DNA from 4 places in the Sinobaca sp. H24 genome. Region 1 is predicted to be linked to each of the others. Evidence: riboswitches for the same ligand, from Rfam matches in the RefSeq annotation. Region 1 holds a riboswitch; each other region holds the start of a gene.
The links. A riboswitch is a leader RNA that binds a small molecule or an ion and turns the genes downstream of it on or off. The one in region 1 is predicted to bind glycine.
Positions count from the first base shown of each region.

Region 2: it holds a riboswitch for glycine, as region 1 does, so the genes downstream of both, gcvT (glycine cleavage system aminomethyltransferase GcvT) here and MMY81_RS29340 (serine dehydratase beta chain) in region 1, are expected to answer to the same signal.
Region 3: it holds a riboswitch for glycine, as region 1 does, so the genes downstream of both, gcvT (glycine cleavage system aminomethyltransferase GcvT) here and MMY81_RS29340 (serine dehydratase beta chain) in region 1, are expected to answer to the same signal.
Region 4: it holds a riboswitch for glycine, as region 1 does, so the genes downstream of both, MMY81_RS08280 (serine dehydratase beta chain) here and MMY81_RS29340 (serine dehydratase beta chain) in region 1, are expected to answer to the same signal.

Region 1 covers NZ_JALBWT010000043.1:18,609-26,485, reverse strand. The annotation lists gene sdaAA (L-serine ammonia-lyase, iron-sulfur-dependent, subunit alpha) at 57-944, opposite strand; gene MMY81_RS29340 (serine dehydratase beta chain) at 941-1,444, opposite strand; glycine riboswitch at 1,545-1,621, opposite strand; glycine riboswitch at 1,624-1,731, opposite strand; gene MMY81_RS29335 (ABC transporter substrate-binding protein) at 1,874-2,833, shown strand; gene MMY81_RS29330 (class I SAM-dependent methyltransferase) at 2,835-3,422, opposite strand; gene MMY81_RS29325 (hypothetical protein) at 3,477-3,641, opposite strand; gene MMY81_RS29320 (bifunctional diguanylate cyclase/phosphodiesterase) at 3,861-5,627, shown strand; gene MMY81_RS29315 (hypothetical protein) at 5,818-6,531, shown strand; partial or broken gene MMY81_RS29310 (calcium/sodium antiporter) at 6,578-7,530, opposite strand; gene MMY81_RS29305 (hypothetical protein) at 7,750-7,877, shown strand, end outside.
Region 2 covers NZ_JALBWT010000002.1:136,703-144,579, reverse strand. The annotation lists gene dat (D-amino-acid transaminase) at 1-389, shown strand, start outside; partial or broken gene MMY81_RS03880 (lipoate--protein ligase family protein) at 424-1,259, opposite strand; gene MMY81_RS03875 (rhodanese-like domain-containing protein) at 1,429-1,803, shown strand; gene gcvPB (aminomethyl-transferring glycine dehydrogenase subunit GcvPB) at 1,838-3,319, opposite strand; gene gcvPA (aminomethyl-transferring glycine dehydrogenase subunit GcvPA) at 3,316-4,668, opposite strand; gene gcvT (glycine cleavage system aminomethyltransferase GcvT) at 4,687-5,781, opposite strand; glycine riboswitch at 5,923-6,020, opposite strand; gene MMY81_RS03855 (DUF2759 domain-containing protein) at 6,036-6,203, opposite strand; gene MMY81_RS03850 (MBL fold metallo-hydrolase) at 6,362-7,000, shown strand; gene MMY81_RS03845 (DUF2626 domain-containing protein) at 7,072-7,311, opposite strand; gene MMY81_RS03840 (hypothetical protein) at 7,399-7,674, opposite strand; gene MMY81_RS03835 (competence type IV pilus minor pilin ComGF) at 7,738-7,877, opposite strand, start outside.
Region 3 covers NZ_JALBWT010000027.1:36,344-44,220, forward strand. The annotation lists gene MMY81_RS24280 (ATPase, T2SS/T4P/T4SS family) at 1-563, shown strand, start outside; gene comGB (competence type IV pilus assembly protein ComGB) at 553-1,581, shown strand; gene MMY81_RS24290 (hypothetical protein) at 1,599-1,742, shown strand; gene comGC (competence type IV pilus major pilin ComGC) at 1,739-2,047, shown strand; gene comGD (competence type IV pilus minor pilin ComGD) at 2,047-2,496, shown strand; gene MMY81_RS24305 (hypothetical protein) at 2,480-2,812, shown strand; gene MMY81_RS24310 (competence type IV pilus minor pilin ComGF) at 2,805-3,251, shown strand; gene MMY81_RS24315 (hypothetical protein) at 3,248-3,559, shown strand; partial or broken gene MMY81_RS24320 (DUF2626 family protein) at 3,676-3,913, shown strand; partial or broken gene MMY81_RS24325 (MBL fold metallo-hydrolase) at 3,983-4,620, opposite strand; gene MMY81_RS24330 (DUF2759 domain-containing protein) at 4,779-4,946, shown strand; glycine riboswitch at 4,963-5,060, shown strand; partial or broken gene gcvT (glycine cleavage system aminomethyltransferase GcvT) at 5,200-6,295, shown strand; gene gcvPA (aminomethyl-transferring glycine dehydrogenase subunit GcvPA) at 6,314-7,666, shown strand; partial or broken gene gcvPB (aminomethyl-transferring glycine dehydrogenase subunit GcvPB) at 7,663-7,877, shown strand, end outside.
Region 4 covers NZ_JALBWT010000004.1:198,839-206,715, reverse strand. The annotation lists gene MMY81_RS08320 (calcium/sodium antiporter) at 92-1,045, shown strand; gene MMY81_RS08315 (hypothetical protein) at 1,098-1,811, opposite strand; gene MMY81_RS08310 (hypothetical protein) at 1,992-2,210, shown strand; partial or broken gene MMY81_RS08305 (putative bifunctional diguanylate cyclase/phosphodiesterase) at 2,346-3,647, opposite strand; gene MMY81_RS08300 (hypothetical protein) at 3,777-4,094, opposite strand; gene MMY81_RS08295 (hypothetical protein) at 4,312-4,476, shown strand; gene MMY81_RS08290 (class I SAM-dependent methyltransferase) at 4,528-5,127, shown strand; gene MMY81_RS08285 (iron-hydroxamate ABC transporter substrate-binding protein) at 5,111-6,076, opposite strand; glycine riboswitch at 6,217-6,322, shown strand; gene MMY81_RS08280 (serine dehydratase beta chain) at 6,504-7,034, shown strand; gene MMY81_RS08275 (L-serine ammonia-lyase, iron-sulfur-dependent, subunit alpha) at 7,003-7,527, shown strand; gene MMY81_RS33305 (hypothetical protein) at 7,605-7,739, shown strand; gene MMY81_RS08270 (iron-containing alcohol dehydrogenase) at 7,829-7,877, opposite strand, start outside.

The sequences.
Region 1 (7,877 bases):
GAACTCATGTGTGTTTAATCATATCATAGAAAAGAAAGCATTTCCCTCCTGCACTGTTAAAAAGAACAGGGTCTTTCCGCCATCGCAGAAGCCGCTCGCTGTCCGGCCGGCGTTACTGCCAATCCGCCCTTGGACGTTTCTTTCAACGAACCAGGCATACTGCTTCCAATGCGGTGCATTGTATCAATAACTTCATCACACGGAATGCGGCTTTGAATACCGGCTAATGCCATGTCAGCAGCGCTGAATGCAATCGAAGTGCCGATGACATTACGCTTTACACACGGGACTTCTACGAGGCCGGCTACCGGATCACATACAAGACCGAGCAGTGATTTCATCGCTATCGCCACCGCATCGGAGGCCTGAGTGGGAGTCCCCCCTTTTATTTCTACAATTGTACCGGCTGCCATTGCTGCGGCCGAGCCGATTTCTGCCTGACAGCCGCCGGCAGCACCGGAGATCATCTCATGATTGGCAAACACATAGCCAATGGCACTTGCTGAAAACAAGCCCATCGTTATCTGGTTCTCGCTGATATGCTGGTTCTCTTCGAGTGACAGCAGGATTCCGGGAAGAATACCCGCGGATCCGGCAGTAGGTGTTGCTACAATAACTTCCATCCGGGCGTTGCTTTCCGAGGTGGCCATGGCAAACAGCATCGCGTCGCTGATTAATTTTCCAGATAAAGGCACGTTCTGCTGCGTATAGTGCTGCATTCGGGCGGCATCGCCGCCGGAAAGGCCGCTTTCTGACTCCTCTGTATTCGTGATGCCCTGGCGTACGGCCTTCTTCATAACGTGCAGCCGTTCTCTCATTTGCAGAAGAATAGCTTCTTTCGTTTTGCCGGAGCGTGAAACTTCCCTGTTCAGCATCCACTCTCCAATGGATAGGTAATCTGCTTCAGCCGCGTTGACGATATCTTTCATTCGTTCTGTTGTCATAGTCGGCCAGCCAATCTGCTTTTATAAGTATCAGCTATTTGTTTAATATTACTGTCTGCCGGGATGTCGATACAAACCGCTTCGCCGTTGATGCTCCTTATTTCGGAAAGACCTCCTCCGATTGAAACACCTTCTATCGCTGTAAAATATCCGGAGCGGTTTGCATGAATATGGACCGTGTTTGGATGCCCTTCCCATCCTATGTCTGTTCTGGGATTCATCTTAACGACAAGTCCTTCTTTTATGGAATAACGCTTCGACTCACGTATGCTGTGGGATGCAGCCTCCATACCAAGAAGTCCTCCTACTATTGCTTTATCCGTGCCATGTCCCTGGTACGTATCTGCAAACGATCCATAAAGCATAATCTCTGTCCAGTCCGGAACTCCGCCAAGCCACTCATAAACAAACCTTCCGATGGATACGGCACCTGCGGTATGGGAACTGGATGGTCCCACCATAATCGGTCCAATAATATCAAAACAGCTGTTAAATCCCATTAAATCCACGCTCCTCTTAGGATTCAGCGTTTCCTCTGCCTCGGTAATGCTTTACTATACAAAAAAGGGACAGAGGAAAGCCAGAATTTCTTCTGCCTTTCCTCTGTCCCTTTTACCTGAGAGATTAGCTTCTTGAACGAAGCTCCCCTTTGGTGGCCCGCAGGCTCTCTCCAGAGGTGCATCCGGCAGCGGTCAGTTTACCTGAGAGTTTAACCGCCAAGGCCTTTTTGGCGAATTGCTCCTTCGGTGCCGGATTGGTACCCTCCGGTCTCTCCCACTGCTGTCATTTGCCGATCGGTTTATATCTTTGAATATATCGTGGTCCTCACTTGAAGTCAACTGCATATTGCATGTAGACAAGGAAAGAATTTCCTGCTATATTTTTAAATGATAATGATTTTCAATATCAATAAAGGATGGTGGATGTTAATGTATATTAAAAAGGCAGGTTTTTCAGCCTTTCTGTTCTGCTTTGTGCTTTTTCTTGCTGCCTGCGGCAGCAGTGATTCTGAGGAAAACAGCAGTGCGCAGGAAACAGAAGAAGCAGACGGCGGTATGAGAACCGTAACAGCCGGTAACGGTGAAGTGGAAATTCCGGCAGATCCAGAACGTGTTATCGCGCTTCAGTTTGCAGGAGACCTTCTTGCATTAGGCATTGAACCAATCGGAATCGACTCCACGTTAAAAAACAACTCCAATCATCTGGAAGAGGAACTTGCTGACGCAGAAGATGTTGGTGATCCTTCTGTTGAAAAAGTACTGGAGATGGAACCTGATCTTATCGTGGCTCCTACATATTTAGAGGAAAATGTAATTAGTCAGCTCGAGCAGATCGCCCCGACGATCACCGTACCGTGGGCGGAAATGGATGCAAAAGAAGAAGTCGCTCACTTTGGTGAGCTGCTGGACCGCGAAGAAGAAGCCGAAGAATGGATTTCCTCCTACGAACAGCAGGGAGAGGATGCGAAAGAACAGATAAACGATATTATTGAGTCTGGGGAAACAGTCGGCATGTATGAATTGTCTGCTAAAGAAATATATGTCCACACCACCCCGGGGCGCGGAACGTATAACTTATACGAAACGCTTGAGCTCCCTGCTCCAGACCTTGTGCAGGAGGAAGTGATTGATACCGGCGAGCAATTTGCCGCCCTTTCTCTTGAAGCCCTCCCTGAATATGCAGCGGATCATATGTTTGTCACAGTATATGAAGAAGGCGGCGTAGAGGAAGCAGAGGAACTGATGGAAAGCTCGATCTGGAAAAACCTGCCTGCTTATGAAAACGATCAAATTCATATGGTAGATCATAAAGAGTTTTGGTTTAATGACGGTGTGTCCATGGAGAAACAGCTGGATATCCTTGTAAATGAGCTGACGTCCGAGGAATAATTTAGAACGGCACATACGCTTCCAGTATAAGGACCAGACCGCCGTATAATGATTGGACACGTTCCAGACGAAGCGGGCTTTTTTCCACAAGATGCCGGGTCGACCGGTTTAATTGGCATCCTTCCGCCACCCGCTCCCAGGCCGGTGTTAGAATATCCTGAATCCTTGCCGCTCTCGGGTGGCTGTCCATACGAACGTGTTCCAAAAGTTGTATCCGTCCCCCGGGTTTCACTACTCTCGCGGTTTCATGTAACGCACGAATGGGATCCGGAATGGTACAAAAAGCAAGAAAAGCGGCGGCTTCATCAAACGTATCGTTAGAAAATGGCATATTCTCTGCAGAAGCCTGTGCCATATAATAGGATACGTGTGGCAGCGCTGTACGGCGGGAGATTCGTTTCAGCTTCCCCTCGTCCGGCTCCAGGAAGGTCACACTTTCCGCCTGTCTGTAGTAAGGCATCGATGCTCCTGTACCTGAGCCAATATCGAGAACGTTTCCTTTTACACCGGCAAGCATATCTCTGCGGATCTGCTTAAGCTTGACCTGTTCAAGTGGTGCCATCAACGTATCATAAATACAGCTTTTCATTTTTTCCTCCAAATAAAACCGGCTCTCTCTACGAGGACCGGTTTTCATTATTAGTTATGAATCTTCGGCGCCTGCTGTTTTATCTTTCGGACGCTTTTTCTTTATGTCAATGATACGTCCGCCGGCAAAGCCTTCGTTGATCATGCGGTCAATTTCAAGCTCGTATTCTTTTATTTCATCACGAATGGTACCCTTTTTTTCTTTTTCAGGAGCAGTCATCTTTGCCACCTCCCTTCTAAAAAGTCAGGTTACCTCTTAATAAAGCAGGAATATTCTCTTAATACTATTATATCACGATTAACCAATTATAATCTTTATTTGACTTTTTATTAAGTTCACTGTGATAGAATAAGAGTAACTATACGAATAAGTTATGTTGCCTATTCCATATGATTTAAGGTAAGGGGTACCGGTAATAAAGCGTTTAAAGGAGAAAGAATGATGCAGTTCACCGAAATTAATTATACGGAAAAGCTTGACCATATCGTTTCGGAAGCGATTGATTACTTGAGCACTTCCCTGCAGTCAAACACGGTCTTTTTTTCTACTTCCAACGGAACCGTTAATACAATACGTCGTGTGTTCAACCGAAGATACAAACTGCTTAAAGAAGGAGAAACACGGAACTATCGTTATGAGTTCTGCCGGGTGGTAACGGAGAGCGGAGAAAACCCGCTGGTTATTAATGATCTAAGCCTTCACCCGCTTACAAAAGAACATGTGATCACTAACTTTATAGGTACTGGTTCTTTAATAGGCGTTCCAATTTTTACTGATGAGAACGAGATGATTGGAAGTCTCTGCGTATTCGATCTGGACGCGTATCGGTTCACAGAAGAAGACGTCCGGCTTATGAAAATGCTGGGATATATTATTAATCAAAGTCTCACGCTCGAAGGAGCTTTAATTAAAGACCCCCTGACTGGGCTTTATAACCGTTCCTATATTTTTAATTACTTTCCCACGCGCAGCATGGACCATCCCCGGACAGCTGTGCTTTATCTTGATTTTGACTATTTCAAACAGATTAATGATATATATGGTCATGCGGCCGGTGACCGGGCACTGCAAACAATAAGCGGCTGCCTAAGATCTTATTTCCCTGCTCAAAGCACGATAGCCCGAATTGGCGGAGATGAATTTGTTGTACTGCTTCCGCAGGAAAAAGAGATACTGACAGAAGACTATATCCGCAGCATTTTTCAGCTTATTTATAAAGAATGTCACAACGGTGGACTCGTGATCAACGGAGATAAGATTTTTTTTACACTCAGCGCCGGTGTTAGTATGTATCCTGAAGACGGAAGTGACATGGGAGAACTTCTTAACAAAGCGGATCTGGCTATGTATGATGCTAAGAATAAAGGAAAAAACCGGGTTGAATTTTATAATCAGGAGATTCTTGGGACGTATACACGTAGCTTTTATATGAAAAATGAATTGAAACAGGCAGTAGAGCAAAGGCAGTTTCATCTACTGTTCCAGCCGCAGGTACAACTGGATACAAACCGTTTAATTGGTGCTGAAGCGCTGTTAAGATGGAAACACCCTCAATTAGGTGATGTGCCTCCTTCTGAATTTATCTCGATTGCCGAAAAAGCGGGCCTTATGGAAGACATCGGCTGGTGGGTGCTGAAAGAAAGCTTTCGTATCGCCGGAGAATGGATTAAAGGAGAAAAAGATAATTTCCAGTTAGCTGTAAACATCTCTCCCCAGCAGTTCGAAAATAAACAGATGGCCGAAGACATTATTAAGCTTCTCCGGTACTATGATGTGCCGCCGGAACAATTGATCATCGAAATAACAGAAAGTATGATTATCCGCCAGGAAAAGCAGTCACTTGACTTGCTTCACACATTAAAAAAAGAAGGCATTCGGATCGCGCTTGATGACTTTGGCACCGGCTACTCCTCCCTCTCCTATTTGGCTTCTTTCCCCGTCGATATGATTAAAATTGATAAATCATTAACGATGAACCTGGACGTGGCATCAAACAGAAAAATCATTGAGGCTATTATTAGTCTGGCGGAATCGTTGGATATTATTCCATTAGCAGAAGGCATTGAAACAAAGAAACAGCTCGCCTTTTTAACAGAACATGCTTGTGTTTACGGTCAGGGCTATTATTTCGGAAGACCGGCGGCATCTAAAGCATTTGCTGCTGAATTTCTGCACAAAAACAGCGGATATGACCCTGTTATATAAAAGTTATATTCTACCAAAATACCGTCGCACAACCTGAATACAGGGTGGTGCACTTTTTTTGACGTTTTCGGAAATAGTCTGCTTGCTTTACAGAGGTTTATGCTATATTTAGTGAGCTGAAAGAATGAGAAACGACGGTTTGTGTATCCGTCAGCAGCCAGACTAAATTCAAGGGAGAAAGAATCTGCTTATGATTACGATCGATTCAATTATTATTGGTATAGGGTTTTTACTCATTCAATTGTTTGCCAATCAGGTGATTTCCAAAACAAAGCTATCAACTTCGCGTTGGCTCTCTCTGTGCGGTGGTGTCGCTATTGCTTACGTCTTTGTATATATTCTTCCTACTCTTCATGATGAGCAAAACAAATTGGGGGGCGACGCTCCACTTGGATCGGAGCTATATGTACTGGGTCTGATCGGCCTGCTGGTTTATTTCACAATTTATAAATTAGCCGATTACCGAAAAGAAGAAACCCATGGTGCCACCCGTTTTTACTTTGTTGAAGCGGGATTTTTTGCTCTATACACTTTTATGGTTACTTACATTGTCGTATCATCCGACGTGAAAACATTAGAGGCTATGTTCTACGGTACCGCGATTGGTCTTCATTTTATCGGTATCTCCTATAACCTCTGGCTTGAAAATAAACATTTACACCTTCACTATGGACGCTTTATCCTGGGTGCCGCTACGATTGCCGGCTGTACAGCAGGAATGTTAGGTCCTTCCACCGGATTGTATGTAGATTCAATGATTGCTTTTACATCCGGTGCGATGATTTTTAATGTGATTAGTAAAGAAATGCCTTCAGAGAAGCATACCCACCTGTACATTTTTCTCGGTGCTGCTGTTATTTATGCTGCTGCTATTACCGCCCTCAGCTCACTATTAAGCTGGTAAAGGAAAAACACCCCAGTCTCTCCCTCATGAGAGCGGACTGGGGTGTTTAGTTGCGTAAAATGATGTAGATCATGTATAAAATATAAAAAACTGCCAGCGTCAACCCTTCCCGGCGTCCAATCGTAAAGCTTGTTCTGGAGAATATAAGAAGAACAACGGTCAGTACAATCATTAATATGACGTCAAAAAACACTTTGCTGTCTACTGCTAATGGAGATATGGCAGAAGCGGCGCCAAGAACAAATAAGATATTAAAAATGTTACTGCCTACGATATTGCCGATCGCAATACCACCTTCTTTTTTAATCGCTGCGGTGATTGATGTAATAAGCTCCGGCAGTGAGGTGCCAATCGCCACAATCGTCAGGCCGACGAGGGTGCTGCTCATTCCAAAGGAAAGCGCAATGTCTGTTGCACTCCCAACGACCAGGTCTCCACCGAAGATAATAGCGGCCAAACCGATAATCGTCAGAAATATATATTTCCCCCATACCTTCTGTATTGTTTGTTCTTCCGGGACCTGACTGCTGCGGTCTCTTCTGGCCACTTCGAATATATAGTATAAAAAAACGGCAAAAAATAATATAAAACAAATCCGTCACTTCGTGTAATAATGTTCACATTTACTGTCTGGAGAGCCATATCACTCATTAGAATCAATAAGGCAGCACCTGCAAGCAGGGTAAATGGAATCTCTTTACGAATGGTTTCTGATTCCACCTTCAAAGGTGCAATCAGAGCGGTCAGGCCGATAATAAACGTTATATTAAAAATATTGCTCCCTACTACGTTACCAAGGGCAACGCCGGCATTATCTTCCAGCGCTGCAGTAATACTAACTGTTGCTTCCGGCGAACTTGTCCCAAATGCCACAATGGTCAAGCCGACGAGCAGCGGGCTCACCTGCAGGTTTGACGCTATACGGGACGCGCCTTTCACAAAAAAATCAGCACCTTTAATAAGTAAAGCAAATCCGAGCAGAAGTAGTACGTACGTCACTGGGCATTCCCTCATTCTATCTTATTTGCATGCTTTTCTTTTTTATTAGAAAAGCTCTGCTTTCTTCTATACCTTTTGAGTGACAGACCGAAACGCCCTGGTCCCGTCTATTTGCTGATTCAGCTGTATAGTAAATTCAATGACTTGAAAATAATGAACACAACCCCTATCATAAAAATAGTTTATACTTCACCACTATAGGAAAGGGTGTGCTCCCTTATGTTATTTGCAGCAACACTTTCGGAATCACAACTCAGCAAACTCAAAAAAGCACTTGGTCTGGAACACCACCATGTACCTGTTCAGAATTTTTATTACGGATCCGCTGCTGATGAAGACTGGCAGGA
Region 2 (7,877 bases), on a different contig from region 1:
AAGCTGAAGACAATGCATGCGATGAAGCCCTTCAGCATCGGGGAACAACTGTAACGGAAGGGTCTTCGACCAATATTTTTATTGTTAAAGATGGTGCTGTGATTACCCATCCTGCCAATGAGCTTATATTAAATGGTATTACCCGGCTGTTTATTCAAGAGCTTGCGGAAAAGCACCATGTTCCTTTTCTTGAAAAAACCTTTTCTGTAGAAGAAGCATCCCATGCAGATGAAATGTTTATTTCCAGTACAACAATGGAAATTACGCCGGTGGTCCGTATTGAGGGCTCTTTTCAAGCAGACTATTCCATCGGTCCGGTTACCAGACAGCTCCAGGAAGCGTTTTCCGAAGCTGTCAGACCACACCAGAAATCATCCCACTTAAAATAATAAACAAAAAAACCCGCTGAAAGGCGGGTTTTTTTTACCTGCGGTAATTCCATTCATCTGATTCGTAACGTTCTGCTGCCAGTGCCTGTATTTCGTTTTCCTGTTCCTCGGTGAGCTTATAGTCCACCCAGTCTACATTCAGTCCGTCAGCGAAACCTTTATGAAACGCCTGCACTACCTGCTCATGTGTTACAGGTGTCGTTTTTAATGCATTAATAGCTACGGCTTTTTTGCGGAAGGCACGCTGCATTCTTTCCCGTACCCGGTCATTGGAGTACGTAAATACATCGAACAGCATGTCTTCATCAAGGTCGATAATGATCGATCCGTGCTGGAGTATGACGCCCTTCTGCCTCGTTTGGGCGCTGCCTGCAATTTTACGTCCTTCCACTACCAGCTCATACCAGCTCGGGGCATCAAAGCAGACCGCAGACTGGGGATTTTTCAATCCCTGTTCTTCTTCTTTGCTTTTAGGTACTGAAAAATAAGCGTCCAGTCCCAGATTCAAAAATCCCTGAAGCAGCCCCTCGGATATTACACGATACGCTTCTGTTACAGTAGCGGGCATAAGCGGGTGTTCCTCCGATACAATGACGCTGTACGTCAATTCCTGATCATGCAGCACTGCCCTTCCCCCGGTCGGCCGGCGGACAAAACCGAGTTTATGTTTATCTACTGCATCTAAATCGATATCTTTATGTACCTTTTGAAAATAGCCGATTGAGAGAGTAGACGGATTCCAGCCGTAAAGCGTACCACCGGCGGAATTTTTCCTTCGCTGTGCCAGCGCAGGAGCATTTCATCCATTGCCATATTATACGCAGGAGATTGTTTCCCTGAGTCTATAAAGTACCATTTTTCTTTTTCCATTTCAGCACACCTTTCTTTTCATCTTTCAGTGTACCAAAGCTTTTTCTATTTCTAAAGAAGTTAAGATTTTTCCCGGCAATTTGCTTTGTATAATAGATTTGTTTTGCTTCTTGAAGCAAAAATTATTATAATATTCCTTGTGAGCTTTTTTTAAAGGAGAGGAACAAATATGGCTTGGATCCTATGGGGTATTATCATCGTTTTGTTGTCATTTCTACTATACAGAAGGCTTGTAAAGCCTAAGTTTCTAACAGAATTGACAGAAGAAGAATTCAAACAGGGGTACAGAAAAGCACAGCTGATTGACGTAAGAGAACCCCGTGAATATGACGGCGGCCATATACTCGGCGCCAGAAACATTCCGCTTTCCCAGTTAAAACAGCGCATTACGGAAATCCGGAAGGATCAGGCGGTCTATTTATACTGTCAGTCCGGGTCCCGCAGCAAGCAGGCGGCTCGTGTTATCCAAAAGAAAACCGGCAATGAGGACATTTATCAATTAAAAACCGGCTTCAAAAAATGGACCGGCAAAATTAGAAAATAAAAAGCTGTCTCCCCGCGGAGACAGCTTTTTTGTTCTATGATTGATAAGCTTCTTCTTTTTTAGAAAATTCATGCCGTAGCACGGGTTTTCTTGCAGCCAGCGTCTCATCGAGTCTTTTGATTACGGTTGTATGAGGGGCTTCCTGAACCGTTTCCGGATTTTCTTCCGCCTCTTTGGCAATCGTTATCATCGCGTCTGCAAATTCATCCAGCGTTTCTTTTGCCTCGGTTTCTGTCGGTTCAAACATCATACACTCCTCTACATTGGTAGGAAAATAAATGGTAGGAGGATGATAGCCGAAATCAAGCAGCCGCTTCGCAATATCCAACGTTCTGACCCCGAGCTGTTTCTGTCTTTTTCCGGAAAGAACAAATTCATGCTTGCAGTGTTTATTGTACGGCAGATCATAATAAGGCTCGAGAAGCCTCATCAGGTAGTTTGCATTCAGAACTGCATATTCAGACACTTTACGCAGACCTTCAGCCCCCATCGTGCGGATATACGTATGCGCACGTACGTTAATGCCAAAGTTTCCGTAAAAAGGTTTTACACGTCCAATAGATTCCGGACGGTCATAGTCCCATTTGTAGGCTTCATTTTCTTTTACAAGCAGCGGTTTCGGAAGATAAGCGATTAAATCCTTTTTTACACCTACAGGTCCGCTTCCCGGACCACCGCCTCCGTGCGGGCCGGTAAATGTTTTATGCAGATTCAGGTGAACCACATCAAATCCCATATCGCCCGGGCGCGCTATTCCTAATATAGCATTGGAGTTCGCCCCATCATAATACAGCTTGCCTCCAGCCTGATGAATAATCGCCGCCATTTCCTGGATATCCTCTTCAAACAAGCCAAGTGTATTTGGGTTTGTAAGCATTAGAGCTGCCGTGTCTTCCCCAACGACTTCTTTTAAATGCTCAAGATCCACCAGACCACGTTCATCGGTTTTTACCGTCACTGAATCAAACCCGGCTACCGTAGCGGACGCTGGATTTGTGCCGTGTGCCGAATCCGGAACAATAACCTTGGTTCGTTTAAGGTCTCCATTAGCTTCGTGGAACGCTCTAATCATCATCAGGCCGGTCCATTCCCCCTGCGCTCCTGCGGCCGGCTGAAGCGTCACTTCATCCATTCCTGCTATCTCTTTGAGCTCTTCCTGCAGCTCATACATCAGCTGCATCGCGCCCTGCACCTGATAGTCCGGCTGATACGGATGAAGATGGGCAAATCCTTTCAGCCTGGCGGAGTCTTCGTTCATTTTAGGGTTATATTTCATCGTACATGAACCAAGCGGATAAAAGCCGGAATCCACTCCGTGATTTCTAGTCGATAGTGCTGTATAGTGCCTCATAATCTGCAGCTCTGATACTTCCGGAAGTTCCGGGCTGTCTGTCCGCTGCATTTCTGCAGGCAGAATGGTATCCATATCCACATCAGGTACTTCCAGTTCCGGCAGCGAATAACCTGTACGACCAGCTTTGCTGTACTCAAAAATCAGCTTTTGTTCTTTATTCATGCCAGCACCCCCTTCAGTTCTTCCACAAAGAGATCAATCTCTGCTTTGCTGCGTTTATCTGTTACACAAAGCAGCATCTGTCCTTTTTTGCCTGCTTTCGTCTGTTCCAGGTCGTATCCGCCAATGATGCCGCGTTCGAATAGGGCACGGTTTATTTTATCGGTCGAGTCCGGGAGTTGAATAACAAATTCATTAAAAACGGGCTGCTCTGCTGTTATTTGTATTCCTGCCTGCTGCAGCTGTTGTTTCATATAATGTGTTTTTTTAACGTTTTGGGCGGCCATCTCTTTGACTCCCTGCCTGCCGAGCGCCGTCATGGCTACAGATGCAGCCAGGGCATTGAGTGCCTGGTTGGAACAGATGTTGGACGTCGCTTTATCACGGCGTATATGCTGTTCTCTCGTCTGAAGCGTCAATACAAATCCACGGATGCCATCCTCGTCCTCCGTCTGGCCGACGAGCCTGCCCGGTACTTTTCTCATTAATTTTTTCGTCGTTGTAAAATAACCGCAGTGTGGGCCCCCGAACTGCGTCGGAATCCCAAATGGCTGTGCATCGCCGGTCACGATGTCTGCACCAAATGAGCCGGGTGATTTCAGTACGCCTAGTGCCAGAGGATTACTGGATACGACAAATAGTGATTTATACTGATGGATCAGTTTTTCGGCGGCCTGCAGATCTTCAATGGAACCATAGAAGTTAGGATACTGCAGGATAACCCCGGCCGTATGTTCATCAATCTGTTTTTCCAGTGCATCCATATCTGTTTTTCCATCCGTAAGCGGAATAGTCTCTACCACGATCCCAGGTCCGGAGGCATACGTTTCTATTACATGCAGCGATTCCGGATGAACGCCTTCCGATACTAAAATTTTCCGCGATGGGCTTTTGTGCTGGCTTCCTGCAACCAGTGCCGCTTCGGCCAGCGCGGTATGGCCGTCATACATAGACGAGTTGGCAATATCCATCCCTGTCAATTCACATACCATCGTTTGAAATTCAAAAATTGCCTGCAGTTCCCCCTGGGAAATTTCCGGCTGGTAAGGCGTGTAGGCTGTGTAAAATTCTGAACGCCGGATCACATGATCAACAATGGAAGGAATGTAGTGATCATAAACCCCCGCTCCTAAAAAGGAAGGGTACGACTGAAGATCAGCGTTTTTATCGCTCAACTGCTGGAGCTCTTTCATTAATGCCGTTTCATTTAATGGGGCACGCAGTTTCATTTCCCCTTTATAGCGTATCTTTTCAGGAATATCAGCAAAGAGTTCTTCTGTAGTGGAAACCCCTATGGTTTTGAGCATTTCCTGTTTATCGGTTTCTGTCATAGGCAGATAGCGAAAATCCATTCCTATTCCTCCTCTTTCTTATCCTTTTTTATAAAACGGGACCGGTACGACTTTTGCTTTTTTATTCTTGCCTCTAACATCTACAATAACTTCACTGCCTATCTCCGCAGCTTCGGTTTCCATTAAAACGAGACCGACATTTTTGCCAAGAGTCGGCGACTGTGTCCCGGAAGTCACAAATCCTACCTCTTTATTATCAGTGGAAAATACAATGTATCCGGTACGGGGAATGCCTTTATCAATCATTTCAATACCGGCCAGTTTTCGCGGAATTCCGTTATCTTTCTGCTTTTGCAGTGCTGTTTTTCCTATGAATTCACGGGAATCCTTCAGCTTTACTGCAAAACCCATTCCCGCTTCCAGCGGAGAAATAGTGTCAGATAATTCCTGCCCGTACAAGGGAAGCTTTGCTTCAAATCGAAGCGTGTCTCTGGCACCGAGACCAGCCGGCACAAGGCCGTGGGTACTGCCCGCGCTCATCAGCGTTTCCCATAGCCCCTCAGCATCTTCGGACCGGCAGTAAAGCTCAAATCCATCTTCTCCGGTATAGCCGGTACGGCTGGCGAGCACCCGGTATCCGGCGATATCCGCCTTTTCGAGAAAGCGGAACGGTCTGATTTCATCTAAATCTGCTTTTGTTAAAGTCTGCAGTATTTCTGCTGCCTTTGGTCCCTGCAGAGCAAGAAGAGCCGTTTCTGATGATATATCTTTGATTTGAACATCCGGGCCGGCATAGGTGGTAAGCCAGTTTATGTCTTTTGATGTATTGGCTGCATTTAGGACAAGAAAATACTTTTCCTCATTCAGCTGATAAACCAGAAGATCATCTACTGTACCTCCGTCTTCATTGCATAAAAAAGTGTACATCGCTTTGCCATTTTCCAACGCTTCCGGATTATTTGTAAGCATCTTCTGTAGAAAAGCTGCTGCTCCCTGCCCCTCTACGATTGCTTCTCCCATATGAGACACATCGAACAGTCCCGCCTTCGTTCTTACAGCTTCATGCTCTTCTTTAATGCTGCTGAAGCGGACCGGCAGCTCCCAGCCGCCAAAATCCGTTATCTTTGCGCCGTACTTTTCATAAAGTGGGTAAAGCGGTGTTCGTAATGGCATATGCATCCTCCTTCGTTTATAAAACAAAAAGACAGAGAAACCCCTGACATGGGGTTTCTCTGTCCTAAAACCAGAAAGTTTCATCTCTATGTGAGACTGTCTTCGTGGGTGGCCCGTTTGAACGGGCGCTCTCCAGAGATTCGTCGGATAAAAGTCTGTTTGCCTGAGAGATTCACCGCTGCTGCAGTTTGCTCCTTCGGCGCCGCTTCTTTATATGCGGGCTCTCCCTTTATCGTCATCCGTCATTATTCACTTTATATACTCGGTGCTCCGCTTATTATCGTCATAACGGAAAACCATCCAAAAACTAGAAAAGCAACTCCTGCAAAACCGACAGCGAAAAAATTACGGCGCTTTATTTCCCTTACTACAGCGAGAGCACACAGGATTGCCACTATTAAAAGTGTTATACCTATAGCCATGCAGCCTACCCCCTTTAATATGTACAGTAGTCTATTTACATTTTTCAAATAATTATGATATTGCTTTAATTATACCGTTTGTTTTCTTATTTTGCACCTATATTTTTTTTGGCGTACAATAACTAATAGACTGCGAAACGAAAGGAGCCATTCCTGCTATGGATTGGAAACAAATACCGTTAGGCCCTCTACAGACGAATTGTTATGTTTTATTTAATGAAAATAAAGAGGCTGTTATTTTTGATCCCGGCGGCCACGGGGATATCTTAAATACCTGGCTGATTGAAAACGATCTCCGCCCACAGGCTGTTTTATTAACCCACGCCCACTTTGACCATATTGGTGCGGTTGAAGATGTTCGTCAAAAATGGAACATCCCGGTGTATCTGCACGAAACAGAAAATGACTGGCTTACGGATCCCGAAAAAAATGGATCCTCCCGTTTTCTTGGCGGGGCCACCATAAAAGCGGAGCCTGCCGATGTGTTTATTACTAAAGAATCCGAACTTCAAGCAGGTTCTTTTCACTTCAGCCTATTTCATACTCCCGGCCATTCCCCCGGCAGCGTCTCTTTTTATCATAAAGAGACCGAAACGGTATTTTCAGGAGACGTGCTCTTTGAAAATGGGATTGGCAGAACAGATCTGCCCGGAGGAGATTACGAAACACTGATCAAAAGCATTAATGATTTCCTTATGCCTCTTCCTGAAGATACCGCAGTTGCCTGCGGCCACGGAAATGTGACGACCATCGGAAATGAAATGACATCCAATCCTTTTCTTCATGGATTTTCTTAAAAATAATGTACGCCATGCAAAAAGGCTCTCCAAAGGAGAGCCTTTCTGCTTGAAAAGAGTTTATCTGCTTTTTAATGAAAACCAGTTTCCATCATAAAAGTCGTGTAATAGGTAAACCCTACAAAAAAGACAGTTAAGTAAATGCCGAAAATATAAACATACATTCTTTCAGATAAATTCATAAAACCTAATCCAAGAAAAACGGCGGTCTGAGCGAAAAAGAGCAGAGCCATTTGAAACATGTCCCCTACAAAGAAAAGCACTGCAAATACAGTCGTCCAAAAAGAAATCACCCGAAACATGCGATCCATTCAACATACCCCCTTTTCTTATCTTTAGCGCTAGTATGTATGCCCTGTAAATAAGAGTAGTTGTATATAGTATATAGCAGAAAACTTCTATTTGTAAATGCTTTCAAAGCTTTCCTGTGCGGATTCATAAGAAAAGGAATGACTTCTCCGTTCTCCGCCCTCGAGCTCTGCTGAAATCATCACGCGGGACGTCCCGGGTCCGGTAATGGTTGAGACCACGACCGCCTCTCCCGTTGGAAACACATACTCTTGTTCTCCCGGCTGTTTTCCTTCCTGATACCATTTCTTTTCTGCATTTTGAAGCATCCATTCCAGTTGGATGCTTTGTTCATGCAGAGCAGCGTTTTGTTTTGTGAACTGCATAGCTCCCAACCATGAGCAGCACCAGTCCCGCACAGAGAGCACATACAGCAGCTGCTATCGGCATCATTCCACCCTTTTGATCCAACCGTCATCCCTCCCTATAATTGACAGCCGGAATCCTGCTGCTGTTTCCCATGTGCGTCCATTTTTCTCTGTTACGGTAATATATGCCCCATACTCTCTTGGTTCTACGTGAAAGTTTT
Region 3 (7,877 bases), on a different contig from region 1:
TTATTAGTATAGAAGATCCGGTAGAGATAAAAAACGATGCTTACATACAAATGAGCGTTAATACGAAAGCCGGGCTGACCTATTCAGAATTATTAAAAGCTTCGATGCGCCAGGACCCGGACGTTATTATGGTCGGAGAAATACGTGATGAGGAAACGGCTCGTCTCGCCATTCGAGCTGCATTAACAGGACATTTGGTACTGACTACGATGCATGCTAAATCACCGGTGAGTGCACTGCAGCGGTTTTATGATTTTGGCTGCTCCAGACTTGATCTAAAAGAAACACTGCTTGCCGTATCCACGCAGGAGCTCATACTCCGTCACTGCAGCTGGTGTTATCCTTCCCCATGCTCTCCTTTATGCTCCCGCCATCAGCACGCCTCCAGATTCCCTGTTTATGATATGCTGACTGGTTCCAGTCTCCAGAAAGCGCTGCAGAACCCTCTCCAATCTTCCAATCAATCCAACCCTATTTATGAGCGTCAATTAGCGAAAGCAGCGGCTTTTCAACTGCTGCCGTCTTATTATTTCCTCGATAAGGAGGAAACCAGTGAAAGATAAATGGAAAAAGAAAGACAAGGCAGCTTTCCTGGAAAAATGCGGGGAACTGCTGACAAACGGATATACTCTTGATCAGGCGCTTCATCTGCTTACATGGGAACAGCCTCAATTTATTAAAGAAAATGTGGAATGGATGATAGAGGAATTAAAAAAAGGGAGTTCTTTTCACGATCTGCTGGCGCCGCTTCATTTTCCAGCAGACGTCACTGCATTTGTTTATTTCTCAGAGCAGTCGGGCACGCTTAACCAGGGATTGGAAGATGCCGGAAGACATTATGCGAGAAGACTTGCGGTCCTGCATGAGCTGAAAAAAATGTCGATGTATCCTCTGCTGTTAATTTGGATCCTTTTTATGATTGGATTTGTTATGCTTCAATACCTTTTCCCGCAGTTTGAACAGCTGTTTACCTCTCTGCACGTGGAGCTGCCTTTATTTACGAATGCGGTCTTTATTGGAGTCCGCTATGCACCTTATCTGCTTATTCCACCTATGTTTGCAGGGATTGTGCTTGTTCTTTGGTGGACCGTTTACTTCAGACGTATTTCCCCGACAAAAAAAGTAGAACACCTCATGCGTATTCCTCTGTTATCTTCTTATATTAGATTATTTCTTACCCAGTATTTTTCATTCCAAATGAGTAGTCTGTTGAAAGGAGGACTGTCCATTCATAATGCCTGTCTTGTGTTTGAAAAACAGGATCATTTTTTGTTTTTTCAAGAACAGGGGTGTGCGCTGAAGGATCGCCTCAGGGAAGGACAGCCCTTAGCCGATGCGCTGGAAGCCCTTAATGTTTTTCAGGAAGAAATGAAATTTGTTATATCCCACGGGCAGGCTTCGGGTAAATTAGGAAATCATTTATCGTTTTACAGCGAGAGGCTTTTGCATCTTCTCGAAGAAAAAGTCAAAAAAGCGGTAATGATTTTTCAGCCTGTTTTATTTTCGGCTGTAGGTTTTATTGTTCTCAGCTTGTTTCTTGCCGTATTTTTACCAATGTTTGAACTAATGAATGCTATTTAAAAAAAGGAGGTACACAGATGCCGGTTATATCAGAAAAGACACCATTTGCAGAAGAAGAATTTATGGTGCTTCAGGAAAAAGTAACAAAGCTTGAACAGATTCAGGAGGAAAATATTGAAGCTCTGTTAAAAATTATTATTCAAAGGAGAAACGGCGCATGACAAAAAGAAATATGAAAGAATCGGGATTTACGATGGTGGAAATGCTTATTGTTCTATTGATTATTACCGTTCTTTTATTGATTGCCATTCCAAACGTTGTTACCAATAACGGAGTGGCTCAGAATAAAGGCTGTGACGCTACGATTAAACTGTTGGAATCACAGGCAGCCGCATATGCAGTAGAATACAATAAAGCCCCGTCTTCTCTCAGTGAACTTCAGGAAGCGGAATATGTCGATAGAATAACCTGCCCGGATGAATCGCCTCTCGTACTGGAAAATGGGAAAGTGCGCAAAGGGTCTTAATGACACCAGTATTCAATGAAAAAGGGCATACGATGACAGAAATGCTGATTGTGCTGGGAATACTTATTATATTTACTGCCTGGCCTATACACAGTCTCTATACATTTTATCAGGTAAAAGAAATCGAACGATTTCTGCATGTGCTTGAAGAAGATTTGCTGTTTGCCCAGCAATACGCATATTCTCATGAAGAAGTAACTCAATTTTTATTTAATTCAAGCGCTGGATCTTACAGCATAAAACCTTTTCATTCATCAGCTGTTAAATCAAAGAAAATGCCGGAAGGAGTGTATGTAGAAAGCGCCAGTTTAAAAGAGTCAGATGTTGTTTTTACGGCAAATGGCAACATCCGCCGGCCGGGAACATTGACGATTGATACACCGAATAAGCGGTACAGACTGGTTTTTCTGCTTGGCAGCGGGAGGTTTTATATTGAACCAATGGGATAAGGGTTTTACGCTGCTTGAATCCACAGGGGCTCTTGCTTTAATTCTGCTTGCCGGACTGTTCGTGCTTCCTTTGTATACAACAGCTTCTATAGAAATTCGTTCGGTTCAGGAAGAGCAGAGAGCTCTGGCTGTTCTGGAAGAAGAGGCATGGCTTGTAAACACAGCAGATGTTACGAAACAGCCCTATCAGTCTAAGAGCCCGAGGGACATATATACTTTACACAGCTATAGGGAAAAGGGCGGAACCACGGTTTGTGTGGAATGGGAGGCACAAAATAAACGAAATTCGAAAAAATGCCTGCATGTATATGGGTGAAGAATCAGGATTTACTCTCATTGAAACAGTACTATCTTTAGCAATAACGCTCATTGTTGTTGTACTGATTATCCCTTTTATAGGGGTATTCTCCAGCGATTTGATAAAAGGAAGACAGGACATTCCGATATTTTTTCAGCAGCTTAAAACGGATTTTGATTATGCCCATGAGTTAGAAATAGAAGAAAACCGGATAGTAATAAAAGAACCAGAGGATGAACGTCTTTATGAACAGCGGGAAGACCGGATTGTGCGTAGAAAAAACAATGAAGGATTTGAAATTGTTCTCCAGAATGTGGAAACGTTTTACGTGGAGCCCAGAAAATATGGTGCTTATATTACAGTGATAGAAAAAAACGGACGAAAATGGGAGACGCCTGCAGGATTCCGCCTGTCGGTCATAGGGAGGGATGGAGGCTGGATCAAAAGGGAGGAATGATGCCTATAGCCGCAGCACTATGCGCACTATGCGCCGGACTGGCAATGCTCATGGTTGGAAGCTATGCGGTTCATAAACAAAACGCAGTGCTTCATGAACAAAGTATCAGGCTGGAATGGACGCTTCAAAATGCAGAAAAGAAATGGTATCAGGATGGAAAACAGGCGGGGAAACAGGAATATATTTTTCCTGAAGCAAAGGCTGTAATTAATTCCAGCTCTCCTGTATCCGAAAAGCCCGTGTCAAGATTACAGCGCAGCTCGAGAGCGGAGAGGAAAGGAGCCACTCCTTTTATTATGAATCGATGAACTAAAGCTTTGAAAGCATTTACAAATAGAAGTTTTCTGCTATATACTATATACAACTACTCTTATTTAAAGGGCATACATAATAGCGCTAATGATAAGAAAAGGGGGTATGTTGAATGGATCGCATGTTTCGGGTGATTTCATTTTGGACGACTGTATTTGCAGTGCTTTTCTTGTTGGGGATATGTTTCAAATGGCTGTTTTCTTTTTTGCTCAGACCGCTGTTTTTCTGGACTTGGTTTCATGAACTTATCTGAACGAATGTATGTTTATATTTTTGGCATCTATTTAACCGTTTTTTTTGTAGGATTTACTTATTACACCACATTTATGATGGAAACAGGTTTTCATTAGAAATGCCGTTTTTTTCAAAACAAAAAGGCTCCCATCGAGAGCCTTTTTGTTTTGTATTCTAGTATTGTTTTAAGAAAACCCATGAAGAAAAGGGTTAGAGGCCATCTCATTTCCAATCGTAGTAACATTCCCATGGCCGCAGGCAACAGAAGTTTCTTCAGGAAGCGGCATAAGCGCTTCGTTAATGCTGGTAATAAGCGTTTCGTAGTCTCCGCCCGGCAGGTCCGTCCGGCCAATGCCGCTTTCAAATAATACGTCTCCTGAAAAACGGTTTTTGTTTCTTTATGGTAAAAAGAAATGCTGCCCGGTGAGTGGCCGGGAGTATGAAAGAGGGTAAAATGAAAAGATCCTATGTTGAGCTCGGATTCTTTCGTGATAAATACGTCAGCAGGCTCTGCTTTAATGGCTGCATCTCCTAAAAAGCGGGATGACCCATTTTTTTCAGGGTCTGTAAGCCAATCTTGTTCCGATTCATGCAGATAAACAGGTATATTCCATTTTTGACGCACATCTTCTACAGCGCCAATATGGTCAAAATGAGCATGGGTTAGCAGCACAGCCAGAGGTTGAAGGTTATTATCGGATAGCCAGGCATTTAGTACATCTCCATGTCCACCTGGGTCAAAAATAACGGCTTCTTTATTTTTATTAAATAACACATAACAATTTGTCTGCAGGGGGCCTAACGGTATTTGCTTCCAATCCATAATCAAGAGGACTCCTTTCGTTTGCCGGTCTATCATTTATTGTACGTTAAAAAAAATATAGGTGCAAAATAAGAAAACAAACGGTATAATTAAATCAATATCATAATTGTTTGAAAAATGTAAATAGAATACTGTACATATTAAAGGGGGTAGACCGCATGGCTTTAGGTGTAACACTTTTAATAGTGGCAATCCTGTGTGCTCTCGCTGTAGTAAGAGAATTAAGACGCCGTAATTTTTTTGCTGTTGGTTTTGCAGGAGTCGCTTTTTTAGTCTTTGGATGGTTTTCCGTCATGACGTTAATCAGCGGGGCACCAAGCATATAAAAAAGAATATCGACGGATGACGATAAAGGGAGAGCCCGCATACAGAGGAGCGGCGCCGAAGGAGCAAACTGCAGCAGCAGTGAATCTCTCAGGCAAACAGACTTTTATCCGACGAATCTCTGGAGAGTGCCCGTGAGCGGGCCACCCACGAAGACAGTCTCATAGAGATGAAACTTTCTGGTTTTAGGACAGAGAAACCCATATCAGGGGTTTCTCTGTCTTTTTTGTTTTTACAAATGAAGGAGGATATACAATGCCATTGCAGACACCGCTCTACACGCTATATGAAAAGTATGGGGCAAAAACAACGGATTTTGGAGGCTGGGAGCTGCCGGTTCGTTTTAGCAGTATTAAAGAAGAACATGAGGCGGTAAGAACAAAAGCTGGATTGTTTGATGTCTCTCACATGGGAGAAGCCATTGTAGAAGGGAAAGATGCAGAGGCTTTTCTGCAGAAAATGCTTACCAACAACCCGGCTTCATTGGAAAATGGCAAGGCCATGTACACTTTTTTGTGCAATGAACAGGGAGGGACGATTGATGACCTGCTTGTTTATCAACTGAATGAAGAAAAATATTTTCTCGTACTTAATGCAGCCAATACGTCGAAAGATGTTGACTGGCTTACGGAGCATGCCGGGCCGGACGTTCAAATAAAAGATATATCAAAAGAAACAGCTCTTCTTGCCCTGCAGGGACCTGCAGCAGAAGAAAATTCTACAGACATTAACACAAACTAACTTAAAAGAAATCAAGCCTTTTCGATTTTCTGAAAAGACAGAGCTTGCTGGGTGCCGGGTGCTTGCAAGCCGCACCGGCTATACGGGAGAAGATGGATTCGAAATTTACTGCAAAGCAGAAGATGCTGCGGGTATATGGGAGACGATCATGGAGGCAGGGGGCCCGCACGGTCTTTTGCCGGCAGGACTCGGAGCCAGGGACACGCTTCGTTTTGAAGCGAAGCTTCCTCTGTATGGACAGGAACTTTCTGATACCATTTCTCCTCTGGAGGCAGGAATGGGTTTCGCTGTGAAGCTGAAGGATTCCAGAGAATTTATTGGAAAAAAAGCACTGCAAAAGCAAAAAGAGGCCGGAGTTCCGAGAAAACTTGCTGGAATTGAAATGATCGATAAAGGTATACCCCGCACTGGCTACACCGTATTTTCTCCTGACTCCAGAGAAGTGGGCTTTGTCACTTCCGGAACGCAGTCTCCTACTCTTGGAAAGAATGTCGGTCTCGTTTTAATAGAAGCAGCAGCGGCAGAGTTGGGCAGTGAAGTTATTGTTGATGTTAGAGGCAAGAATAAAACAGCAAAAGTCGTACCGGTTCCATTTTATAAAAAAGGATAGGAAAGAGGAGGAATAAAAATGGATTTTCGATATTTGCCCATGACAGAAACCGATAAGCAGGAAATGCTAAAAACTATAGGAGTTTCCACTACAGAAGAACTTTTTGCCGATATTCCGGAAAAGATACGGTACAAAGGGGAAATGAAACTGCGTGCCCCATTGAATGAAACAGCATTAATGAAAGAACTGCAGCAGTTGAGTAATAAAAATGCTGATCTGCAGTCGTACCCCTCTTTTTTAGGCGCAGGAGTGTATGATCATTATATTCCTTCGATTGTTGATCATGTTATCAGGCGTTCAGAATTTTATACAGCTTACACTCCTTACCAGCCTGAAATTTCCCAGGGAGAGCTGCAGGCTATTTTTGAGTTTCAGACAATGATATGTGAACTAACTGGCATGGACATTGCCAATTCATCTATGTATGACGGCCATACCGCCCTTGCCGAAGCGGCACTGGTTGCAGGAAGCCAGCACAAAAGTTCCTCGCGGAAAATTTTAGTGTCGGAAGGTGTTCATCCGGAATCGCTGCACGTAATCGAAACCTATGCTTCCGGGCCGGGAATTATAGTGGAGACCATTCCTCTTACAGATGGAAAAACAGATATGGACGAGCTGGAAAAACAAATCGACGAGCATACAGCCGGTGTTATCCTTCAGTATCCTAATTTTTACGGCTCGATTGAAGATCTTCAGTCTGCAGAAAAACTAATCCACCAGCATAAATCCTTATTCATCGTATCAAGTAATCCGCTGGCACTTGGCGTACTGAAATCACCCGGCTCATTTGGTGCCGATATTGTTACCGGCGACGCCCAGCCTTTTGGTATCCCAACCCAGTTTGGCGGTCCGCACTGCGGATATTTTACGACAACAAAAAAATTAATGCGTAAAGTACCAGGCAGACTTGTCGGACAAACGGAAGATGAAGATGGAATCCGTGGATTTGTACTGACCCTCCAGACAAGAGAGCAGCACATCCGCAGAGACAAAGCGACATCCAACATCTGCTCGAATCAGGCACTTAATGCGCTGGCGGCATCTGTAGCAATGACTGCTCTCGGCAGACAGGGCGTAAAAGAAATGGCTGTGCAGAATGTGAAAAAAACACACTATTTGAAGCAGCAGCTTCAGCAGGCGGGCATAGAAATAACAGCAGAGCAGCCTGTGTTTAATGAATTTGTTATCCAGCTCCCGGACTCTGTCGATAACATAAATCGTTCTTTATTTGAACGCGGCATTATCGGCGGATATGATTTGGAACAGACGAAGGCAGGCAAAAAAGGGCAGATGCTCCTTTGTGTGACAGATAAACGCAGCAAAGCAGAGATGGATCACTTTGTGGAAGAATTGAAAGGGGTGCTGGCATGAATAAAGAACAGAAACTGATATTTGAATACAGTAAAACGGGACGTACCGGCTATTCGCTTCCGGAGCTCGAAGTGCCGGACGTGGACCTGGATATGATTCTGCCTGAGGAGATGCAGCGTACGGAAAACCCGGAACTGCCGGAAGTATCAGAGCTCCAGATTATGAGGCACTATACAGCTCTATCTACTAGAAATCACGGCGTTGATTCCGG
Region 4 (7,877 bases), on a different contig from region 1:
GTTTCACTGGATAAATGAACAGGTATAGAAGAAAACAGTGCCTTTTCTTAAAAGGAAAGCATTCAAATAACATAGAGTGAGGGAATGCCAGGTGACTTATGTATTGCTATTAGTGGGATTTGCTTTATTAATTAAGGGAGCGGATTATTTTGTCAAAGGTGCCTCGCGCATAGCGGAAAATCTGCAGGTCAGCCCGCTGCTTGTCGGTCTGACGATTGTGGCATTTGGAACAAGCTCTCCGGAAGCTACGGTCAGTATAACGGCTGCTCTGGAGGACAATGCAGGAGTAGCGCTTGGAAACGTAGTAGGCAGTAACATTTTTAATATCACATTCGTTATTGGGCTGACTGCGCTGATCGCTCCATTAAAAGTAGAGGCAGAAACGATTCGTAAAGAGATTCCATTTACTCTGCTGGCAGGAATCGCTTTGTTGATTTTAATGAGTGATGCCGTACTGCAGACAGCAAGCACCAATATCATTACCCGCAGTGACGGTTTTGTCCTATTGCTGTTCTTTGCTGTATTTCTGTATTATATCTTTGAAGTGGCAAGAAGAGACCGCAGCGCACAGACCGCGCAGGAAACGACAGACGGCAAAGTATGGGGGAAATATATATTCCTTACGATTCTAGGACTGGCCGCTATTATTTTCGGGGGTGACCTGGTCGTGGGCAGCGCATCAGAGATTGCAGTTTCCTTTGGAATGAGCACAACCCTTGTTGGGTTGACGATTGTAGCAATTGGAACCTCTCTGCCGGAGCTGATTACTTCTGTAACGGCTGCGTTAAAAAAAGAGGGAGGAATAGCCATCGGCAATATCGTCGGCAGCAACATATTTAATATCTTTTTTGTCCTTGGTGCCGCCTCTGCTGTATCTCCGCTTGCAGTTGACAGCAAAGTGTTTTTTGATATCATTTTGATGATTATCCTGACCGTGGTGCTGCTCGTATTTTCCAGAACGAGCTATACGATTGGACGAAAAGAAGGAGTCACGCTTGCAGTCGCTTATATTTTATACATGATTTATATTATTATTCGAAATTAGACTAAACCAACCCCGACAGCTCCTGAAAAGAGCGGACGGGGTTGGTTTTTTATTACCAGCTTAATATCGAGCTTAAGATTGTAATGGTGGCTGCGTAAACTACGGCAGCACCGAGAAAAATATAAAGGTGTGTATGCTTCTCCGATGGCATTTCCTTGCTGATAACATTAAAAATCATGGCGCCGGACGTAAAAGCAATCATCGAATCCACATAAAGACCGGTAGATGGGCCAAACACGCCGGCAGCACAGCCTCCGATGGTTGCCGCTGCCAGGATGAACCGTCCATATCGAAGATGAAGCGGTTTGTTCTCTAGGGATAAGTTATAGGAGATGCCGATAAAATGAAGACCAATAGCGGTTCCGTAAAACAGGGCTTCGACTGTTTTTACATCAGACGAAACAACGATGTAGGTGACCATAAAGGTATAAGCCGCGAAAAAACCTGCTTCCACAAAATAAAAACGGGTCGCGCCATGCGTTTCATCCTTACGGTAATCCGCTAATTTGTAGATGGTAAAATAGACAAGCAGGCCAAGCAGTCCCAGTACATACAGCTCTGAGCCCAGAGGGGCTTCACCACCCAGTTTATTCTGCTCATCATGAAGGGTGGGCAGAATATAAACAAATACATAGGCAATCGCTACGCCACCACATAGCGAAAGCCAGCGGGACGTAGATAGTTTCGTTTTGGAAATAATCTGGCTTGCAAACAGCTGAATCAGCAAGAAGCCAATTCCAATAATTATAGAATCTATCGTAATCATATTTGGATGTCGTCTCCTTTTTTTATACAGCCAATTAAATATAGCATATCCCTTTCCATAAAAAACAAGAAGGAAGTCCTTTTTTCTAAAAAAATCTGTATGAAACAATGGCTGTACGACGCGTTTTTAGTACGATATACTAAATATGTAAAAAAGTTCTAAACGAAGAGGGAGGCTTTTATGCCTATATGCAGAAGCTGCCGCAGAAAATGGAAATACAAGCAGACCCTTTCCAACCTAAGTCGTTCGGGGAATCAGTGGGATTGTCCTTTTTGCGGGGAAACCCAGTATCCGACGTTCACCTCTATGATCCGCTTTGCCTTATTGTACTTTGTGGCCGCCGCCAGCCTGCTGGTATTTGTGTTATTAATTTATCATTTGTTCAAGTGGCAGGTGTAATAACAGTAAGTTATGTCCTAGTCTTTTTGATTTTTCCTTTTGCTCTTCGTCTCAGCAGCTATAAGGAATCTCCTTTATAAAAACAGCCGCGCAGAGACTACCTGCGCGGCTGTTTTTATAAATGTGAAGGATAGGTTATACAACATCTCCTTGTAAATACTTAGAGGCAAATGCTTCGGGCAGCATTGGCTTGTCAAAATAATAGCCCTGGCCAAACAAACAGGCATTTTCTTTTAAAAAGGCCAGCTGTTCTTTTGTTTCAATACCCTCTGCGAGCGGTACAATATCCATTGATTCCGCTAATCGAATAATCGCTTCGATGATTTTTTTGTTCGAGGCGGCATCCAGATTCATAGTCAGGGATTTATCAATTTTGATCATATCAACTGGAAATGAAGCTAAATATTAAAGAGAAGAATATCCGGTACCGAAATCATCGAGTGCGATTTGAACACCTTCTCGTTTCAGTGTGCGCAGCAGATCAAGTGACTGCTGTTCCTGGCGGATAATCATGCCCTCGGTGATTTCAATATTAAGCTGGGAGGGTGGAATTTGGTAATCGTGAAGAAGCGTAATGATATTTTCAGCCATCTGCCCGTCCTCAAACTGCTGCGGAGAGATGTTGACCGCAAGTTGAAAGTCGTCTTTCCGCGATTTTATCCAGTCCCCGGTCAGGCGAAAGCTTTCTTCCAGCACCCAGCTGCCAATGTCTCTCATCAGGCCGGCGTTTTCTGCGATAGGAATAAACTCAAAGGGAGAGACAGCTCCCAGATAAGGGTGCGTCCAGCGGAGCAGGGATTCGGCACCAATTATCCGGTTTGTCCCCAGTTCAACCAGCGGCTGGAACATAATGTGGAACTGCTCTTTTTTTACCGCCTGCTTCAACTCGTTTTTTATAAAGAAGTTTCTCGTGTAGGTCCCCAGTATATCCTCCTTGTAAAACTCCACTCGGTTTTTACCTTTATCTTTTGCCCCATACATAGCCATATCGGCTTTATTCAAAAGGTCTTCCATGACGTTTCCATCTTCCGGATACATGCTGACCCCGGCACTGAACGTGAAAAATATCTTATCTCCTTCAATAATCATTCCGTCGTTATGACACTCTTTATGAATATGATCGAAAATATCATGAATATATGCTTGAGTAAGGGGTATGTTTTCCTGGGGGATCAGCACAACAAATTCATCGCCTCCGATTCTGGCAACCGTGCTCTGTGGGGGAAGATAAGTGGTTAGACATTGGCTGATTGACTGAAGTGCTTTGTCTCCAGCGGCGTGTCCGTATATGTCGTTTATCTCTTTAAAGTAATCAAAATCCAAATAAAGAACCGCTATTCGGGAGTGGGTGGTACTGTAACACGGAAAATGATCAAAAATATAAGAACGATTGTATAAACCTGTCAGCCTGTCTGTTATTAAGGCATCTTCAAGCATTAGACTCTGATTGACAATAAACCCAAGCATTTTCATCAGCCGTACATGTTCCTCCGCAAAATGATACGGATCGAGATCCAGAACGCAGAGGCTTCCGACAATAACTTTTTCTTCTGTATAAATAGGAACTCACATTAAAGAGCCGGTGCCCACCAGCCGGGTAACCGGATGGTCTTTCGTGAGCGGGTGAAGACTTAAATCATTAATAACGAGCGGGTTTTCTCCACTCCGCGTAACCACCTGGCAGAACTCGTGGCGGTAATCCCGGATTTCGCCTTCTTTTAGCAGCTTATGCCTGCGATTGAAAACGCGTCTTATCGTGTTAACGTTTCCATCGGTAGTGGAAAAAAATATTGTATTTGCCTGCAGAGAAGCGCTTAAATAATCAATTGCTTCCGACACAATGTGATCCAGCTTTTCTGTATAATTAATTTCCATATAAGGCATTATCGTTTCTCCTTCAAACTCTAAATTAAAGCAGAATGGATATAATATTATATTTCTACCATAATTTGAGAATATAGTTAAGTATATTCTACCACAGTGAACGAAATAAAATGTAGGAAATGATTCATATCTTGAAGATCATGATATAATAGGAGTAAGAAAATATACCTGATTTATTTTTCAGGTGAGCCGTTTTTCAAGAAGGGAGGTGGCAAAGATGACTGCTCCTGAAAAAGAGAAAAAGGGTATCGTTCGTGATGAAATAAAAGAATATGAACTTGATATCGACCGCATGATTAACGAAGGCTTTGCCGGCGGACGCATTATCGATATAAAACGGAAGCGTCCAAAAGAAAACGCAGCAGGCGCTGAAGAATCATAAATAAAAAACCGGTCCTCTTTCTAGAGAACCGGTTTTGTCTGGGGGAAAAAAATGAAAGGCTGTATTTACGATATGCTTATGGCTCCGCTCGAACACAGCCGCTTTAGGCAGATACGCCGCGGGATGCTCGAATCTGTTAAAGGACATGTGCTTGATATCGGCTCTGGTACAGGTGCTTCGATACCTTACTATCAGCAGGCGGAAAGTGTCACCATGCTGGAGCCGGATGCCGCTAAAATCAGACGCATTTCCCGTAAGAGAAAGCATGGGGAACTCTACTGGGCAGAAGCTTCTGCTGAATGCATTCCTTTTCCTGATAATACGTTTGATGAAGCCGCCGCCTTTCTTGCGTTCTGCACAATCCCGGATCCCGTACTCGCTCTCAGCGAAACTGCTAGAGTCGTCAAACCAGGGGGGCGCGTACAGTTATTTGAGCATGTTCGAATGGATCATCACCCAAAGGCGGCGGCGCTCCAGGATTTTCTAACACCAGCCTGGCAGCTGGCCGCAGAGGGCTGTCAGCTGAACCGGCCGACCCGGCAGCTGGTGGAAGAAAGTCCGCTGCGCATCAATCAGGTTCGTTCATTATACGGCGGACTATTTCTCATTATAGAAGCTTATGTACCTTCTGGAGTCAGTCCCCTGAAGTAAGCTCCTCCACCTGAATATCAAGCTGTCTTTCCAGCGAAACTCCGTCATTAAACCAGAATTTCTCCAGTGGCACCATATATATCTGGTCGTTTTGATAAGCAGGCAGACTTTTCCAAATGGAACTCTCCATTAATTGTTCTGCTTCTTCCACGCCGCCTTCCTCATAGACAGTGACAAACATATGGTCCGCTGCATAGTCGGGCAGTGCTTCCAGAGAAAGCGCTGCGAACTGTTCGCCGGGATCCAGTACTTCCTCCTGAACGAGGTCAGGAGCAGGCAGACCCAGGGTTTCGTATAAATTATAGGAGCCGCGTCCCGGTGTGGTGTGGACGTATATTTCCTTCGCAGATAATTCATACACTCCCACGGTTTCGCCGGAATCAATAATATCATTGATTTGTTCCTGGGCGTCTTCGGCCTGCTGTTCGTAGGAAGCAATCCATTCATCTGCCTCTTCTTCACGACCAAGCATCTCACCGAAATATGCCACTTCTTCTTTTGCATCCATCTCCGCCCATGGTGCAGTAACCGTTGGAGCAATTTGTTCGAGCTGGCTGATAACATTTTCGTCTAAATATGTAGGGGCTACAATAAGATCCGGTTCCATTTCCAGGACCTTTTCCACGGAGGGATCTCCTACATCTTCCGCATCAGCCAGTTCCTCTCCCAGCTGTTCGGAATTGTTTTTTATTGTAGAATCCACGCCTATGGGCTCAATACCTAAAGCAAGAAGGTCGCCGGCGAATTGCAGCGCAATAACACGCTCCGGATCTGCCGGGATTTCCACTTCACCATTTTCAGCGGTAACGGTTCTCGTGTCACTGGATTCCTCAGCCTGTCCGGCTTCTCCGGTATCGCTGTTTTCCTCAGAGCCGCTGTTTCCGCAGGCGGAAAGAAAAAGCGCAAGACAGAAAAGAAAAACAGAAGCTGTCGTCCATTTTTTCAACATATACATACACATCCTTTATTGATATTGAAAATCATTATCATTTAAAACATAACAGGAATATTTTTGTTTGTCCAGATATAATAGAACGTTGACTTTAAGAGAATACAGCGGTATATTCAAAGAAATAATATGTTCGGCAAATGACAGCAGGGGGAGAGACCGGTTTAAGTATCCGGCACCGAAGGAGCAATTCGCCAAAAAAGCCTTGGCGGCTAAACTCTCAGGTAAACTGACCGCTGCTGGATGCAACTCTGGAGAGAGCCTGCGGGCCGCCAAAGGGGAGCTTCCTTGTTTGAAGCAAATCTCTCAGGTAAAAGGGACAGAGAAAAGGCAGAAGAAATTCTGGCTTTTCTCTGTCCCTTTTTTGCGCGGTGAAGCATTACTGGATAAGAGAAAATCCATCAATCCAATAAGGAGCGTGGGTTTAATGAGTTTTGACAGTTGTTTTGATATTATCGGACCAATTATGGTAGGACCGTCCAGTTCCCATACAGCGGGTGCGGTTTCGATTGGACGATTCGTTTATGAATGGCTGGGGAACGTACCGGAATGGGCAGAAATCACCTTATATGGTTCTTTTGCCGATACATTTCAAGGGCATGGTACTGATAAAGCGATTGTTGGCGGACTGCTGGGTATGGATGCTCGATCACACGGTATACGTGAGTCACAGAAAGAAGCAGAGGACATGAAAATGAATATTATACTAAATCCAATGACTGACGTGGGATGGGACGGTCATCCGAACACTGCTGTTATTAAAGCTCACTTATCTGGACAAACTGTAATAGTAGAAGGAGCTTCTATCGGCGGAGGGCTGTCAGAAATCCGCTCGCTCAATAATGAACCAGTACATATTGCAATCGCAGCCGATGCAGCATTAAAACTAATTGCAGCCGACTTTAAAAAAAGGAGGACAGATATTCATGATGAAAGAGCGAATGAAGGATATAGTTGAGGCAGCAGAGGCAGGAAGCAGTTCTATAGGAGAATGGATGCTTAACCGGGAAGTTATTCGGTCCGGCAGATCAGAGGAAGCAGTTCGTCTGCAGATGAAAGAACGGCTGCAGGTAATGAAGCAGGCTGTCCAAAAAGGAACAGCTAATACCTGTGAATCCGAAAGTGGTCTTTCGGGCGGTGATGCCTCCCGTATGAACGACTATGTTCAACAGGGCACACCGTTGTCCGGAACTTTAATCAGTGACGCTATGCTGTTTGCGATGGCTGTCTCAGAGAGCAATGCCCGCATGGAAGTGATCGTTGCTACGCCTACTGCAGGCTCAGCCGGTATACAAAGCCGAATACCCTGTGATGAAGTGATTGATACCGTGCATCGCATTGGAAGCAGCATGCCGTCTGCTTTAAAAGAAACTTCCAAAGGCGGACTTGCGGTAACCCCTGCCGGACAGAAAGCGTCAGCAGCGATGGCGGCCAGGCCTTGTTCTTTTTAACAGGGGATTAGAGAAATGCCTTCTTTTCTATGATATGATAACACCTATATGAGTTCGTTTTGCAAAGGAGGATGGCTATGGATCTGATTTTATGGTTATCAATTATTGGCGCCCTGCTCGTTGGCGTGTCGATGCACCGGATCGAGCGCAGCAAAAATGCAAAAAAACGGCATAAAAGCCGGGGGCGGATGCGCACCCGCAGAATCCGCTGATTACGAGATTTCCAAAATAAGCTGTTTTTTTCAGTAAAAAAGCCCGTTTCCTCTTAGTAGAGGAAGCGGGCTTTTTGAGGTAAGCAGTATTAGAACGTGACGTCTTGTCCGTAATAAGCAGCTTCGTATAATTTTTTC